DNA from 3 places in the Butyricicoccus intestinisimiae genome. Region 3 is predicted to be linked to each of the others. Evidence: riboswitches for the same ligand, from Rfam matches in the RefSeq annotation. Region 3 holds a riboswitch; each other region holds the start of a gene.
What was found. Region 3 has a riboswitch for thiamine pyrophosphate ahead of thiC (phosphomethylpyrimidine synthase ThiC). Riboswitches for the same ligand answer to the same signal wherever they lie in the genome.
Positions count from the first base shown of each region.

Region 1: it holds a riboswitch for thiamine pyrophosphate, as region 3 does, so the genes downstream of both, thiS (sulfur carrier protein ThiS) here and thiC (phosphomethylpyrimidine synthase ThiC) in region 3, are expected to answer to the same signal.
Region 2: it holds a riboswitch for thiamine pyrophosphate, as region 3 does, so the genes downstream of both, thiD (bifunctional hydroxymethylpyrimidine kinase/phosphomethylpyrimidine kinase) here and thiC (phosphomethylpyrimidine synthase ThiC) in region 3, are expected to answer to the same signal.

Region 1 is NZ_JAHLQI010000006.1:4,638-7,915, reverse strand. It holds gene KQI75_RS10590 (YbhB/YbcL family Raf kinase inhibitor-like protein) at 1-200, shown strand, start outside; gene KQI75_RS10585 (aldose 1-epimerase family protein) at 248-1,132, opposite strand; TPP riboswitch at 1,301-1,410, shown strand; gene thiS (sulfur carrier protein ThiS) at 1,505-1,699, shown strand; gene thiF (sulfur carrier protein ThiS adenylyltransferase ThiF) at 1,701-2,510, shown strand; gene KQI75_RS10570 (thiazole synthase) at 2,561-3,278, shown strand, end outside.
Region 2 is NZ_JAHLQI010000001.1:538,131-541,408, forward strand. It holds gene KQI75_RS02750 (ECF transporter S component) at 1-350, opposite strand, end outside; gene thiD (bifunctional hydroxymethylpyrimidine kinase/phosphomethylpyrimidine kinase) at 384-1,175, opposite strand; TPP riboswitch at 1,303-1,408, opposite strand; gene KQI75_RS02760 (BglG family transcription antiterminator) at 1,483-3,278, opposite strand, start outside.
Region 3 is NZ_JAHLQI010000003.1:164,374-167,651, reverse strand. It holds gene KQI75_RS13765 (helix-turn-helix domain-containing protein) at 1-118, shown strand, start outside; gene KQI75_RS07320 (helix-turn-helix domain-containing protein) at 115-324, shown strand; gene thiC (phosphomethylpyrimidine synthase ThiC) at 498-1,811, opposite strand; TPP riboswitch at 1,902-2,017, opposite strand; gene rpsO (30S ribosomal protein S15) at 2,760-3,026, shown strand; gene KQI75_RS07305 (polyribonucleotide nucleotidyltransferase) at 3,222-3,278, shown strand, end outside.

The DNA.
Region 1 (3,278 bases), on a different contig from region 3:
CCGACGAGTCCATCGAAGAAGCGTCGCGCTACGGCGGCATGGCGCCTCCGGACAAGGAGCATCAGTACGATCTGTCCGTCTACGCGCTGGACTGCAAGTTGAATCTGAAGCCAGGCTTCTATCTCAACGAACTGATCCACGGTCTGCGCGGCCATGTGCTGTCGCACACCCGCCTGTCCGCCATGTATCGCGCCAAGTAAACCGTTTTGATTGTTCAGCAGGAACTGCCCGTGCAGTTCCTGCTTTTTTATTCCTCAATCGTGGTTTCAAACGTCAGCGTTTCGCTGCTCTTTGGTGCGAGCTTGCGCACGCCGACCTTATTTTCCAACGCATGATCCAGATAATTTGCATCCGGCAGCGTGCTCCACGGCTCGATGCAGACGTAGTTTGTGTCAGAGCCGGTATATTTGCTCCAAATGCCCAAATATGGGAAATCATCAAATTTCATAGAAATGACATGGTTTGATTTTTTGCTGCGGATGCTGACCTCGCGCCGAACGCAGTCATCCAAAATCAGCGCATCCAGCTCAAACAGCCCGCCGGACAAAAACAGCTTGCCGTCCTGCAGCGGTACCGTGCGCTTGTTCTTGGTAATCATAAGGCTCTCATCATTGATGAGCGGATAAATCGCATCACCGGAGCCAAAATCCAGGTAATAATCTTCCATGATTTCGTCAGGTTCCAACGCAACGTTATACGCATCGTGCCCGCCGACTTCATAGTACATCTCGGTATCGCCATGATTGGCCGTGATGTGCTGTTTTTGCAGCGTATTTCCCTCCAGCACATACCGAACGGTAAACGCAAAATCAAATGGATACATCGGTTTGGTATATTCATTTGGCATCAGCGTAAATGCCAGCGTGGTATCTGTCTGCTCGGTGCAGGCAAATTCCAAATCTCTGCCAAAGCCGTGCTGGGTGATGTGATATTCTTTTCCGCCGACTGTATACGTTTTGTCTTTGAGACGGCCGACAATCGGAAACAGCACCGGCGCGTGCCGCGCCCAAACATGCGGGTCTGCCTGCCAGACATATTCTATGCCGGTCTTTTTCGAACGCATCGAGCACAGCTCGGCGCCCTTGCTGTCGATGCTGACGGAAAATTTTTCATTTTCAATCGTGTACGTCATAGTTTCTCCTTTTCCACAAAAAATACCCATTTTCCTAGGTTCAGTTTAACATTTTTGCGCATATTCGTCAACCGATGCCCAGATGTCTTTGTGAACCGCTGTGAAAAAAAATGATTGACAAGTTGGTTTCTCTGTCGTATAATGCTCACGAAAAGACAATTGAAGACTTTGTTCGAACTGGGGACCCGCGCGAAGCGGTTGAGAGTGGAGATATTGCCTCCTTACTCATTGAACCTGTCCGGTTAGTACCGACGTAGGGAGTTTCGAGGTTATTTACTAGTTTTGAACAAGATCAGCACCTGTAAGACCACGACTTCCAAAGTCGATGGTCTTTTTTCATGTCTATCTTGCAGCAAAAGGAGGAATAACCCCATGAAAGTAAACGGCAACACGGTTTCTGCGACCGAGGGTATGACAGTTCGCACCCTTCTGGAACAAGAGGGCTACCCGCTCACCCGTATTGCGGTTGAAGTAAACGGCGCCATTGTCCCGAAAGCACAGTACGACACCTTTGCACTGCACGACGCAGACGCAGTGGAAATCGTATGCTTTGTAGGAGGCGGCTGATATGCTTCACATCATTTGCAACGGAAAGCCGGTACAATTGCCCGACGGCATCGGTCTGCAGGACGCAGCAAACCAGCTGCAGCCGACCGCCTCCGTCACCATTCGCAATGGATTTCAGACCAGTGAAAACTGTATCTTAGCGGACGGCGACAGCATCACCCTGATTGAAAAAGGCGTGCTGCCGCCGCGCGATGTACTGGAACACATGATGGCGGCGCGGCATTCGCCAAAAGTGCACGAAACCGTGCGCCGCGCCCGCGTCGGCATCGCCGGTCTCGGCGGACTTGGCTCCAATATCGCCGCTATGCTCGCGCGTACCGGTGTCGGTCAGCTCGTGCTCGCAGATTTCGACATTGTCGAGCCGAGCAATCTCAACCGGCAAAATTATTTTGTCTCCCATCTTGGTCAGTACAAAACCGAGGCGACCGCCTCTCTGATTCATCAGATCAATCCGTTCATCTCGGTAGAAACACATACTGTCCGCATCACTGCGGAAAACGCGATGGATCTGTTTGCAGACTGTGATGTGGTATGCGAAGCGTTTGACAATCCGGTTTGCAAGGCGGAACTGGTTTCCACCTTGCTCAGCGAGTCTGAAACCATTCGCATTGTATCCGGCTCCGGCATGGCGGGCTACGGCTCGTCCAACACCATCGTCACCCGCAAGCGCATGTCTCGCTTATATGTCTGCGGCGATGGCGAAACTGCCGCCGCAAACGGCATCGGTCTGATGTCCCCGCGCGTCACCGTCTGCGCCGGACATGAGGCAAATATGGTTCTTCGTCTGCTGCTCGGCATCGAAGAACCGTAAGCTCATTGATTTTTTATATTTTTTATTGAAACAAAGGAGAACTTTTTATCATGGCTGATACATTTACCCTTGGCGGACACGAATTTACTTCCCGCTTTATTCTCGGTTCCGGCAAATACTCTCTGGATCTCATCAAGGCAGCTGTAGAATACGCCGGTGCGCAGATTGTCACGCTGGCACTGCGCCGTGCAACGCTCGGCAGCATTGACAACATTCTGGATTACATTCCGGAAGGCGTCACCCTTCTGCCGAACACCTCCGGTGCCCGCAATGCAGAAGAAGCTGTCCGCATTGCTCGTCTGGCTCGCGAAGTCGGCTGCGGCAATTTTATTAAAATTGAATGTATTCACGAGTCCAAGTATCTGCTGCCGGACAACTATGAGACCATCAAGGCAACCGAAATTTTGGCAAAGGAAGGCTTTGTCGTTCTGCCGTACATGTATCCGGATCTCAACGCAGCGCGTGATCTCGTCAATGCCGGAGCCGCTGCTGTTATGCCGCTCGGCGCACCGATTGGCACCAACAAGGGTCTTGTCACCAAGGAATTCATTCAGATTCTCGTAGACGAGATTGATCTGCCGATTATTGTAGACGCAGGCATCGGCAAGCCGAGTCAGGCATGTGAGGCAATGGAAATGGGCTGCGCTGCTGTCATGTCCAACACCGCCATTGCAACGGCAGGTGATATTCCGGCAATGGCTGGCGCATTCAAGCAGGCCATTGAGGCAGGCCGCACCGCTTATCTGTCCGGCATGGGCCGCATTCTGG
Region 2 (3,278 bases), on a different contig from region 3:
AACTTCTTATAACGGAAGATCGCAAAGCCGATCTCGCAACCCAGACCCTGACAAAAACCGGTAACCAGCGTCATCGGACCAAACATGCCGCCCATCATAACTTCAATGACTGCTGCCAGCATTTCTGCGATGATACCGACGCCGCGCTTCTGAATCACGTAGGTTGCAAAGGTTGCAGCCATAAACCAGATGCCATAAATAAACTGGTAGCCAAGTGCGCCCAGACCCATCGGCGTCAACGCCGCCGTCAGAGCGGCGCCCACGTAATCAGCACCCAAAAACAGGAACGAGAACAGGACGCCCACGATGGCAACCATCAAAATGTCTTTTAACTTCCACTTCATATCCATAATATATCTTGCTTACTCCCTGAATAAAATGATTTAATATGTGCCTTCCACTGCAAACGCGTGATTCATCGGACCACTGCCCTTGCCGAGATCCAGCATCGCCGCCAATGCGCCAGAAATATATCTCTTCGCGCAATCCACGGCGTCATCTAAATTCATGCCCTTTGCGAGATTGGATGCAATCGCGCTGGAAAGCGTGCAGCCAGTGCCGTGGGTGTTCGGGTTGTCGATGCGCTTTCCCTTGAACCACTGATAGCCGCCGTCTCGATACAGCAGATCGTTGGCGTCATTCATATTGTGTCCGCCCTTGCACAGTACCGCGCAGTGATAGGTCTCGCTAATCCATTTTGCCGCTGCAATCATATCCTCGGCGCTGGTGATCTTCTTGCCGAACAGCACTTCCGTCTCCGGAATATTCGGCGTGATGACAGTCGCCTTCGGAATCAGCTGCGTTTTCAACGTCTCAATGGCCTCATCGCTGATGAGCTTTGCGCCGCTTGTCGCAACCATAACCGGATCGACAACGACATTTTTGAGCTGATAGGTTTCAATGGTATCCGCGATGACTTGAATGAGTCCGCTGGAGGAAACCATGCCGATTTTTACGGCATCCGGCCAAATGTCCTCAATCACATCGGTCAGCTGTTCCCGCAAAAAGTCCGGAGTTACCTCCATGATACCTGTTACGCCGGTGGTATTCTGTGCAGTCAATGCGGTGATGGCGCTCATGGCATATACGCCATTGGCGGTCATCGTTTTAATGTCTGCTTGAATTCCAGCGCCTCCGCAGGAATCACTTCCTGCGATTGTCAATGCTGTTTTCATTGTGAACTTGTCTCCTTTCACAGTCATTGATTTTGTATAGCGGCGGAAGGTGGTGCCCCCAATCGACCGCTTAAAAACGAAACGACAAGATTTTTTCAAAAAAAAACGCATTCGGTAACCCGATGCGCAAGTCAAAAAAACATCTTCCTACGTTGGCATTATCCAAATCAGGTTAAGGGTCAAGGCTTTCGCCTACTCTCAGCCTGCTCGCACAAGCTCCCCCGTTTCGTTCAATTTATTATATTCTCTTTGTCTCTTTCCGTCAAGAAAAAACTGTTGCCCGAAGGCAACAGTTTTTTTGTTCCCGCTATTCCGGCAAATGCTGCCGCACAATATTGGCATAGCATTGCAGCAAATCGCGCTCCAGACGCTGTGCAAACGCCGATTTTTCTCCACGCTGCATGTCCTGCAAATATTCTCTGCCGCGCAGCAATGCCGCACACGCTCTGTGCATCAGATACGCCGCCGCGCCCGTTGCATCCTTCTCCGGCACGAGCAGCACAAGACAGCCTTCGACAGCATCCTGCCCGTTCCACGCATACGGCATGTTTACCTGTAAGTATCCCATGCAGCAGTGTTTGACATATTCCGACTGACAGCAGAGAAACAACCTTCGATACGGCTGCAAATAGCTGTCCGCCTGATGCACCTGATGCACAAGCTGCTGCTCCAGCTGATTTGCCGCAATATCGTCCGAAATCATCATGCGCGCAGCATAATACGCCAACTCCTCCACATGCTGGATGCTTGGAATTTGATGCCACGGAATTTCTTCCGTCAGGCGCAGCATTTCATCACTGAATCGTGCAATAAATGCCGCATCTTTCCGCTGCGCCATGGGATGCTGCGCCGCCCGTATCTCCTGCTTTCGCTGAATCGCCATCGTCAGCGCCGCATCAATGCGGGTAAAATCCCGCCGATTGAGCAGCGTACTGACACGCACCACCGGATACGAAAGTGACAAATCAATGGTGGAAACAATCAAGTCAATGCCTTCACGCCGCAGCTGCCGTGTGTCAATGTCGATCGCGCTGACGATACGGTGCACAGCAATCCGAGGAAATCGGCGCGTAATTTCTGCCGCCAAGTGACTGGCGCCGCTCATGCCGACCGGACACACGACCACGGCGGAGATATTTTGCGATTTCTCCTGCATCCGCTCCATGGCCGCGCCCAAATGCATCGCAATATACGCACATTCTTCCGGCGGAACGCTGTCTATCTCTAAAATTTCCTTCAATACCGCGCAAGCATTGTCTGCCGCTGCATATAAAGTAGGATACAGCTCTATCATTTCCTGCGTCAGCGGGTTTTCAATCGGACTTCCCAGCCGCAGACGGCTGCATGTCGCTTGCAAATGGCTGTAAAGTCCTTCTAACAGCTGTTCATCCGCCTCAAAATGCAGCTGCAATTCGCGCTGTGCCGCACCGATGATGCGCTGCGCCAAATACAGCCGGTGCAGCTCTCCCGTCGCTGATGCAGCGAGATTTTGTTTCGGCATGGTGTCGCTGTTTGCAAAATACATGGCCAAAAATCCGATTTCCGCGGCATCCGGTGCAATCTCACTGTGTTCCCGCAGCATATCCGTCACATGCTCCGCCATAGCATATTCCGGAAGCCGTTGCAGTCGTTCCAGTTCTTCCCGCTCCAACTGCAGCGGATACCCCTGACGAATGCGCCGAAGCATCAGCCCCGCACACAGATATACGCGCAGAAAGCCTTCGTCTGTCAGGCAAATCTCCTGATAGCTTTGCGCCCGTCGCAAAATAGACAGCAGGCTGAGCTGTTCTTCCCGCGAAAGAACACGAAACAGCATCGGCGGCTCATTGCGCTCCGGCGCAGAGAAATAGATCATCACTGCATCTGCATGAAACGCCGCAATGTGTTCGATGCGCGCGCGCCGCCAATTTTTCTCTGTGCTTTCAATATATAAGCCTACACCGGTTTGTACATGCAGCGTGATTTGATACCGTGCCAGCCAATTCCGCACCCATGGCAGCTGCTTCTCCACGGCATCTCTGGAACAAAACAGCCGCTCGCTGATCTGTTCGATGGACAACACCCGTTTTGCATCGAGCAGCAGCTCCAACAGTTCCGCTTGCT
Region 3 (3,278 bases):
AACGATTTTTAATTTAAAACACAACAAAGGGATTACAGTCTATACATTGGAGAAGCTGTGCAACATCTTGCAATGTACGCCGAATGATGTTTTACGGTTTATCGATAGCAATTCATGAATAATTATTATAAAAGATTACGAGAATTGCGTGAAGATCATGATTTGACGCAAAAACAGGTGGCGGATTTTCTGGACATGAAACAGCCGCAGTATTGTCGATATGAGCGCGGTTTGCGCGATATACCGACAGATGTGCTGATTCGTCTGGCGAGATTTTATCAGACTTCGACGGATTATATTTTGGGATTGACGGACAATATGTGATTTAGTTTTTATTGCGCACAGACCCACTCGTCTCTCCCTCTGGGAGAGATGTCGCGCAGCGACAGAGAGGGCAGGCTTTCTTGGGAGAAATCGCGATGTAACACAAAAACCTCCCGTTTTTACACGGGAGGTTTTCGCATATATAGATGATATGAGAAGAAAAATAAAGAGGCTTACTTTTCGCTGGAGGAGAGCAGGGAGACATCCTTGCCTTCCAGAATATAGTTGGTGGTGCGCATTGCGCACATCTTGCCGCACATGGAGCAGGTGTGACGATCCTGAGGCGGCTTGGATTCGAAGTATTTGCGTGCTTTTTCCCCGTCAATGGCGAGGTCGAACATTTCGTCCCAGTCCAGACGGCGGCGCGCATCGCTCATCTTGTTGTCGATGTCGCGGGCGTGCGGGATGCCCTTTGCCATATCTGCGGCGTGCGCTGCGATTTTGGAGGCAATAATGCCTTCCTTTACGTCATTGACGTCCGGCAGACGCAGATGCTCTGCCGGTGTGACATAACACAGGAAGTCAGCACCGTATGTCGCTGCAATCGCACCGCCGATTGCGGAAGTGATATGGTCATAACCCGGAGCAATATCGGTTACGATTGGACCGAGAACATAGAACGGCGCACCGTGGCACAGACGCTTTTCAATTTCCATATTCGCCTTGATTTCATTGAGCACCATGTGGCCAGGACCTTCGATCATGACCTGTACGTTCTTTTCCCAAGCGCGCTTGGTCAGGATGCCCAGCTCAATCAGCTCGGTAATCTGGCTGGCATCTGTGGAGTCGTGGTTGGAACCCGGACGCATGGCATCACCCAAGCTGATGGTGACGTCATATTCGTGCAGAATGTCGCACAGCTCATCGAAATACTCGTAGAACGGGTTTTCGTTGCCGGTCATTTCCATCCATGCGAACAGCAGAGAGCCGCCGCGCGATACAATGTTGGTCAGACGCTTGGTCTGCTTGAAGGTATCAATGGTCTTGCGGTTGATGCCTGCGTGAATGGTCACAAAGTCTACGCCGGTCTTAGCGTGCGCTTCGACGACGCGCAGAAAATCCTTTGCTTCGATGCTCTTCAGATCTTTTTCCAGATAGCCAACGGCGTCATACATCGGAACCGTGCCGATCATCGCCGGAGACATATCAATCAGTTCCTGACGGAAGGTGTGGGTCTTGCCGTAATTGGACAGATCCATAATTGCCTCTGCGCCGTAATCAATGGACATGCGAACCTTTTTGAATTCCTCTTCATAATCATGACAGTCGCCGGAAATACCGAGATTGACGTTGATTTTGGTCTTCAGACCTTCGCCGATGCCTTCCGGAGACAAGGACGTGTGGTTGCGGTTCGCCGGAATGACGACAGTGCCGCGGGCAATGCGGTCGCGCAGAACTTCTGCGTCAATATTTTCCTTCTTTGCGACAACTTCCATCTGCGGGGTGATAATCCCCTGCTTGGCTGCTTCAATCTGTGTTTTGTACATGCTGATCCTCCTAAAAGAAACGTGGGAACAACGTAGGAAACAAAAAAATGCACTGATTTCGCAGGAAATCAATGCATATCTGGATTCAGTATCCGAAATACCTTTACTTCCTACAACGGTGTTAACCGACAGGTTCAAAGGGTCAGGTTTTAACCTTCTCAACTCGATGCCCGAACGGACATACGGTAGTTCCCCTGTAAATTGGTATTATTGTAGCAAAAATACGGAAGAATGTCAATGTAAAAAAGAGGAAATAGACAAATACAGCAGGAAAAATGCAAGAATGTATAAAAAAGGCAAAAGAAAAACACATGACATCCAGGCCGCACGATTGCACAGCCCCCGCCATGTGTTTTCATTTCAGAAAAGAGAAAAAGAGGAATCCGTGCGGAGAGCACGGAGAGTAGACACAGCACTGATTGCTCAGTGACTTGCCTGTTGTTGATGGATGTATTATAGCATTGCCTCATCTTCCTGAAAAGATACAAATTTCATGAAACAAATCACAGCCATCTGGCGGGCAACTGTGCAAGTATACAATGCGTGCAGGAAGCATTTTCTGCACATGCAGAAAATGCGGAGACTTGGATTGTGTTCGACGGAAAATGCAGGATTTCGCAAATACAGACTGCATGGAAAAATTGCAATTGGACGGTAAAAAAACAGCGGAAATTCGCAAAAAAACTTGTACAATCTGTATGAATGCGCTGCAAAATGAAACAAGACGCCTCGCGGCGGACGAAAAAAATGACATGTACAAAATACAGGAAAATTTTCCGAAAATTTTTACTTTACAAACGGCGTGCCGTGTGATATGATGCAGTAGTTAGCGTATCCCCCTCACTGAGCAGTCTGGATACCGGACACGTTTGACCGTGTCCTTACACCTGAGCCGCTGCCCGGTGTGCGGAAAGCTACAAACTATATTATATTATGAGGTGTCTAATTATGATCCGCAAAGAACAGAAGGCTGAAGTTATTGCTGCAAACCGTACCCACGAGACCGACACCGGTTCTCCGGAAGTACAGATCGCAATCCTGACCGAGCGCATCAAGCAGCTCACCGAGCATCTGAAGGAGCACAAGCACGACAACCATTCCCGTCGTGGCCTGCTGAAGATGGTTGGTCAGCGCCGCAACATGCTCGCTTACCTGAAGAAGAAGGACATCGAGCGTTACAGAGCTATCATCGCTAAGCTCGGCATCAGAAAGTAAGTACTTGTTCATGAGAGAGGAAGGCCGCACGCGCTGCGGTCGTCCTCTCTGCCCGTTTATGAAGGAATGGACTGGACGGCAATTCCTTGAGCAGTTGAAGGAAGTGTGGACGTGCTGCCACATCTGCTTCAAGTGCTTGAAGGACTGTCGGCCTTTCCGAAAAAACGAAGAATTTTATTAAGATAGGAGACAGTTATGACGACGATTACCCATAAGTCATTTGATGAAGCGCGCGTGTTTAAGACCACGTTC